2 linked regions of the Methylocaldum szegediense genome follow. The protein of the gene in region 1 interacts with the protein of each later gene in a pairwise test. Links are inferred from orthologs where the notes say so. Each region holds a gene or a part of one and is shown on either strand. Other genes may lie near its edges.

Region 1 (3,267 bases):
CCTGTTTCAGAAACGCCTCGGCGTTCTGCGGCAAAACTTTGTAGACGTTACGCGTATCCTGAACGGTCAGCGCCGTTATGACCGACGAGGGATAACAGCCGAGTCGGCAGACGGTTTCGATATCGGCCTGAATGCCGGCTCCGCCCGTGGGATCGTGTCCCGACAGGCACAGTACGACGGGAGGGGAGGGTTTCATCTTGGGGTACAAGCAGGATTTCGATCCCGCCAGTTTCCCATGACCGAGGGCGCTCGGCTAGACTGTACTCGATCGAGCTCGCGCGTTCGTCGGTACCTCTGCCCCGGATCGGACGCGTCGTCGTTAAAGCCCTGCATCGAGGTCCGGTCTTTCTTATCATTCGCGCCATTTTCTAGTAAAATCACAATGTTTTACCTGCCCGTATCTGGGTGGCGCATGCTTTTTACAAAACCGAGGTCGCTCGGTTTTTTTATCCATTACAACTCCAGTGAATCCGAACCAAGGAGATCCAATGGCGGTCGAACGCACCTTGTCCATCATCAAACCGGATGCCGTAGCTAAGAATGTGATCGGCGAAATTTACAGCCGTTTCGAGAAAGCAGGACTGAGAATCGTTGCGGCCAAGATGCTGCATCTTACCCGCGAGCAGGCGGAAGGGTTTTACGCCGTCCACAAGGAACGGCCATTCTTCAACGATCTGGTCAATTTCATGATTAGCGGCCCCGTGATGGTTCAGGTGCTGGAAGGCGAGAATGCCATCGCCAAGAACCGTGAGATCATGGGCGCTACCAATCCCAAGGAAGCCGCGCCCGGTACCATCCGTGCCGACTTTGCCGTCAGCATCGACGAAAACGCGGTGCACGGTTCCGACGGACCCGATACGGCGGCACAGGAAATCGCGTTTTTCTTCAAAGAGAATGAAATCTGTCCCCGTACCCGTTAGTTCCGGAGAGAAGCTGAATCTCCTCGGTTTCGATCGGAAGGCGATGGAAGCCTTCTTTGTCGAGCTCGGGGAAAAGCCGTTTCGTGCGACGCAGTTGCTGCAATGGATACATCAGCGTGGCGTCGACAATTTCGAGGCCATGACCAACCTGAGCAAGCCGCTCAGGGCTCGTCTGGCCGAGCGTTGCGAAATTCGGGGGCCGGACATTGCGGAAGTGCAGAAATCGACGGACGGCACTTGCAAATGGCTGCTGCAGCTCGATGACGGAAACCGCATCGAAACCGTTTTCATTCCCGAAGACGATCGCGGTACTTTGTGTGTATCGTCCCAAGTGGGTTGCGCCCTGGAATGCTCGTTCTGCTCTACGGCCAGGCAGGGCTTTAACCGCAATCTGAGCGCCGCCGAAATCATGGGCCAGCTCTGGGTGGCGCGGCGCGAACTCGGCGAAGAGCGGGTGACCAATGTGGTCCTCATGGGCATGGGCGAGCCGCTGCTCAATTTCAACAACGTGGTCGCCGCTACCAATCTGATGCTGGACGACTTCGCCTACGGACTCTCCAAGCGCAGGGTGACGCTCAGCACTTCGGGCATCGTTCCAGCCTTGGACAGGCTGGCCGAGGTGAGTGATATCTCCCTGGCGGTATCGCTGCACGCGCCGGACGACGAGCTGCGCAACGAATTGGTGCCGATCAACCGGAAATACCCGATCCGGGAGCTCTTGGCCGCCTGCAAGCGCTACGTCGGCCGCGAAAACCGCCGCAAGGTGACGTTCGAATACGTGATGCTCGATGGAATCAACGATACGCCCGCGCATGCCAAGGCCTTGATCCGGTTGTTGAGCCATGTTCCGTCCAAGGTCAACCTGATTCCCTTCAATCCGTTTCCGGGTTCCGGTTACCGATGCTCGAGTCCGGAAACCATACGCCGTTTCAGCGACATCTTGCACGCTGCCGGATTGATCGTCACGACACGCAAGACCCGTGGCGGCGATATCGATGCGGCCTGCGGCCAGTTGGTGGGACGGGTGAACGATCGTACACGCAGGCATTACCGGTTACAGGTTGTACAGCCATGAAACTTCGTATGCTGGTCGGTCCTTTGGTCTGCACGGCACTTGTCGCCTGTGCGGAGTTGAAAACGCACAAGAGCCGCGCCAACGATCCCTACAGTTCGCTCAGTCAGTCCGATATTTACGTCCAGAAGGGCATTCAATACATGGAAGCGGGCAATTACGAGGTAGCTCTGCAGGATCTGATGAAAGCCACCGAACTGGACGGAGAAAACAGCGAGGCCTACAACGCTCTGGCTGTGCTCTATCAGCGACTGGATCAGCCCGCCGACGCCGAACGCCGATTCAAAAAGGCCTTGTCGGTCAATCCCGAGAACTTCGGTGCCCGCAACAACTACGGCCGTTTTCTGTGCTCGCGTGGCCGCTACGCCGAAGCCATGAGCCAGTTTCAGGAGGTCATCGGTTCCAAGCTCTATAACTCGCCGTGGATTGCGCTCACCAATGCGGGCATTTGTGCCCGATCGGCGGGGCGAAAAGGGGAAGCGGAGGAGTATTTGCGCAAGGCGCTGGAGCATGATCCGCGCTTCGCCCCGGCGTTGATCGAGCTGGCCGAGCTAAGCCGCGAGACCGGTCAAAACATGTCCGCGCGTGCTTTCCTGGAACGTTACCATGCCGTGGCCAAGCCGGATCCGAGATCGCTTTGGATCGGCGTGGAAACGGAAGCCGCGCTAGGCAACTTTCAGGGAGCCCGGGATTACGCGCGAACCCTGCGTTCAAGGTTTCCGGACAGTAAAGAGGCCGCTCAGGCCAGGCGCTACGCTTCAGCCGATTGATTCCCGTTTTCAGTAACCCCACGACAAGCTTTTGACCATGGAAAAGATTCAGGCCATTCGCGGCATGCACGACATCTTGCCGGACCGCACGCCGCGCTGGCAGTACGTCGAGTCGGTGGTGCGCCGTATCATGGCAAGCTACGGCTATGAGGAAATCCGTCTGCCGTTGCTGGAGAAGACCGAGCTGTTCAAACGCTCCATCGGCGAGGTTACCGACATCGTCGAGAAAGAAATGTACACCTTCGAGGATCGCAACGGCGACTCCCTGACCCTGCGTCCCGAAGGCACGGCAGGCTGTCTGCGGGCGTGCATGGAGCATGGCCTGCTGTACAACCGGATCAACCGGCTCTGGTATTCCGGGCCGATGTTCCGCCACGAGCGTCCACAGAAGGGCCGCTACCGTCAGTTCCACCAGGTGGGCGTCGAGGTTTACGGCATCGACACACCCGATATCGACGTGGAACTGATTTTGCTGAGTTCCAGGCTGTGGCGCGAGCTCGGTATC
Region 2 (3,205 bases), 1.8 Mb from region 1 along the record:
CTAGAGACTACGGTGCAATCGATCCAGCGGGCCGTCGAGGAAGCCGAACTGATGGCGGGTTGCCGGATTCAGTCGGTCTATGCGGGGATCGCGGGTAGCCATATCAACAGCATGAATTCGCACGGCATCGTTGCCATCAAGGATAAGGAAGTCACTCAGAGCGACGTGGATCGCGTGATCGATTCGGCGCGCGCGGTGGCCATTCCGGCGGATCAGAAGATCCTTCACATTCTGCCGCAGGAGTTTGTCATCGATCGTCAGGAAGGGATCAAGGAGCCCGTCGGCATGTCCGGGATCCGTCTCGAAGCCCGTGTGCATATCGTTACCGGGGCGGTCAGTGCGGCACAAAACATCGTCAAGTGCATTCGACGCTGTGGTCTCGAAGTCGAAGACATCATTCTGGAACAGCTCGCGTCTTGTACAGCTGTGTTGACAGAGGACGAGAAGGAGCTCGGGGTTTGCTTGGTGGATATCGGCGGCGGCACAACCGACGTCGCGGTATTCACCGACGGAGCGATTCGCCATACGGCCGTCATTCCCATTGCCGGCGATCAGGTGACGAACGATATTGCAGTCGCGCTTAGAACGCCAACCCAGTTTGCCGAAGAAATCAAGATCAAACACGCCTGTGCGTTAACCCAATTGGCCAAGCTGGAGGACACGATCGAGGTACCCAGCATCGGCGATAGACCGGCGCGCCAGATTTCCCGCCTGAATCTCGCTGAAATTGTCGAGCCGCGTTACGAGGAGTTGCTGTTGCTAGTGCAGCAGGAACTGCGCCGGAGCGGTTTCGAGGATTTGATCGCGGCCGGGATCGTGCTGAGCGGTGGTAGCGCCAAGGTCGAGGGATTAGTCGAGTTAGCGGAAGAAATTTTTCACATGCCGGTACGCTTGGGTTTGCCGCAATACGTCACCGGTCTGACCGATGTGATTCGCAATCCGATTTATGCGACCGGCGTCGGATTGCTTTTGTTCGGCAATCAGCACCAGGCGCTGGCAGGGAGATACATGCCTTTGGGAACCGGCATCAGAGGGTTGTTGGCAAGGATGAAAAATTGGTTCACGGGGAATTTTTAGGATTGAAAATTCGAGTGGAAGTGAGTTTAAAACGGGGTGGAAACAATGCAATTCGAATTAGTGGATTCTTATAGCCAAAATGCGGTAATCAAGGTTATCGGGGTCGGTGGTGGTGGCGGAAACGCCGTAAATCATATGGTCAACAGCCATGTCGAAGGGGTCGAATTCATATGCGCCAATACCGATGCGCAAGCATTAAAGAGTATTAAGGCAAAATCGGTGATTCAATTGGGAAATGCGCTGACCAAAGGATTAGGGGCGGGAGCGAACCCGGAAATCGGTCGGCAGGCGGCATTGGACGACCGCGATCGCATCATGGAAGTTCTGGAAGGAGCCGACATGGTTTTCATTACGGCCGGTATGGGGGGCGGAACCGGGACGGGAGCGGCGCCTGTGATTGCCGAGATTGCCAAGGAGGCCGGTATTCTTACGGTTGCTGTTGTAACCAAACCGTTTCCATTCGAGGGTAAGAAACGCCGCAGCGTGGCCGAAAAGGGCATTGAGGAACTCGGGCAGTTCGTCGATTCGCTGATTACGATTCCGAACGAGAAGCTTCTGACGGTGTTGGGTAAAGACGTCAGTCTGATCAACGCATTTGCCGCAGCGAACGACGTTTTGCTTGGCGCTGTGCAGGGCATTGCCGATCTCATCACCCGCCCAGGGCTCATCAACGTGGATTTTGCCGACGTGCGTACGGTAATGTCCGAGATGGGGATGGCCATGATGGGTACTGGCGTCGGGACAGGCGAACACCGCGCGCGCCAGGCTGCGGAAAAGGCCATCGCCAGCCCCTTGCTCGAAGACATTAATCTGCAAGGTGCGCGCGGCGTTCTGGTCAATGTGACCGCATGCCAGACGCTCTCCATAGGCGAATTCAACGAAGTGGGCGACGCGATAAGAGACTTCGCTTCGGATGATGCGATCGTCGTGATCGGTACCGCCATCGATCCGGAGTTGGATGACGAAGTGAGGGTTACAGTGGTTGCTACGGGTTTGAGCAACCAGCGCCAGACCAACGAGGCGCCGATCAAATTGGTGCATAAGCACACCGGTGAAATCGATTATGACCAGTTACAGCGTCCGACGGTAATCCGCAAGCAACCCAAGCACGATGTACGCGCGGAGACGAAGAAAGATATGGACCTTGATTATTTGGATATCCCGGCATTTTTGCGGCGCCAAGCCGACTGAAGAAGTTAGTGGGGACGTTTCGGTCCGCCCCGTCGCTCCTTTCTGCCCTGCAGGTTGTCCCGCCTAAGCAGCTTGACTATGCAGGGCTGTATGAAGGATTTTTGGGGGATAATTAGAACAAGACAGGTGAATCGAATGATCAGGCAAAGAACACTTAAAAATGTCATCAGAGGTACCGGCGTCGGGCTGCACACCGGGGAGAAGGTTTATTTGACCCTTCGTCCAGCTGCTCCGAACGTTGGTATCGTATTCCGCCGCGTGGATTTGCCTGAACCCGTCATAATCGAGGCGAGACCGGAAAATGTCGGCGAAACCACCCTGTCAACGACCCTTGTCAAGGGTGATGTGAAAATTTCCACCGTCGAGCACCTCTTGTCTGCCTTCGCGGGGCTGGGCATCGACAATGCCTACGTCGATGTCAGTGCCCCGGAAGTCCCCATCATGGATGGTAGCGCAGGGCCGTTTGTATTTCTCATTCAATCGGCCGGCGTCCAGGAACAAAACGCACCGAAGCGCTTCATCAGGATCAAACGCAAACTGAAGGTCGAAGACGGCGACAAATGGGCTAGTTTTGAACCATACGAAGGCTTTAAAGTCACTTTCACGATCGACTTCGAGCACCCCGCGTTTCGCAAGGAGGTACAGACAGCCAGCATCGACTTTTCTTCTACGTCTTTCGTGAAGGAAGTGAGCCGCGCGAGAACCTTCGGTTTCATGCGCGATATCGAAGCCCTGCGCAAACGGCGATTGGCCTTGGGCGGCAGCATGGATAACGCTATCGTGGTGGATAATTATCGTGTTTTGAACGAAGATGGTTTGCGTTGCGCGGATGAATTTGTGAAACACAAGATTTTGGATGCGATTGGAGACCTTTATCTTTTGGGGCACAGCCTTATCGGTTCGTTTACCGGCCATAAATCCGGGCACGGTCTGAACA

What was found.
Region 2: the proteins of rlmN (region 1) and ftsZ interact in binary tests that used the Escherichia coli proteins (3 or more experiments, as listed by UniProt). The link is inferred for Methylocaldum szegediense from one-to-one orthologs.

The regions. Positions count from the first base shown.
Region 1 is NZ_OX458333.1:2,302,164-2,305,430, reverse strand. Bases 1-2,944 are described here. They hold rlmN (23S rRNA (adenine(2503)-C(2))-methyltransferase RlmN), read left to right. Parts: upstream 1-894; coding sequence 895-1,995; downstream 1,996-2,944. Other genes in these bases: hisS (histidine--tRNA ligase), read left to right, coding at 2,800-2,944; pilW (type IV pilus biogenesis/stability protein PilW), read left to right, coding at 1,992-2,762; ndk (nucleoside-diphosphate kinase), read left to right, coding at 489-920; thiD (bifunctional hydroxymethylpyrimidine kinase/phosphomethylpyrimidine kinase), read right to left, coding at 1-196. Also shown: more of hisS, read left to right, coding at 2,945-3,267.
Region 2 is NZ_OX458333.1:4,115,998-4,119,202, forward strand. The notes cover bases 314-3,195. They hold ftsZ (cell division protein FtsZ), read left to right. Parts: upstream 314-1,122; coding sequence 1,123-2,268; downstream 2,269-3,195. Other genes in these bases: ftsA (cell division protein FtsA), read left to right, coding at 314-1,077; lpxC (UDP-3-O-acyl-N-acetylglucosamine deacetylase), read left to right, coding at 2,404-3,195. Outside these bases: more of ftsA, read left to right, coding at 1-313; more of lpxC, read left to right, coding at 3,196-3,205. UniProt on the Escherichia coli protein: Essential cell division protein that forms a contractile ring structure (Z ring) at the future cell division site. The regulation of the ring assembly controls the timing and the location of cell division.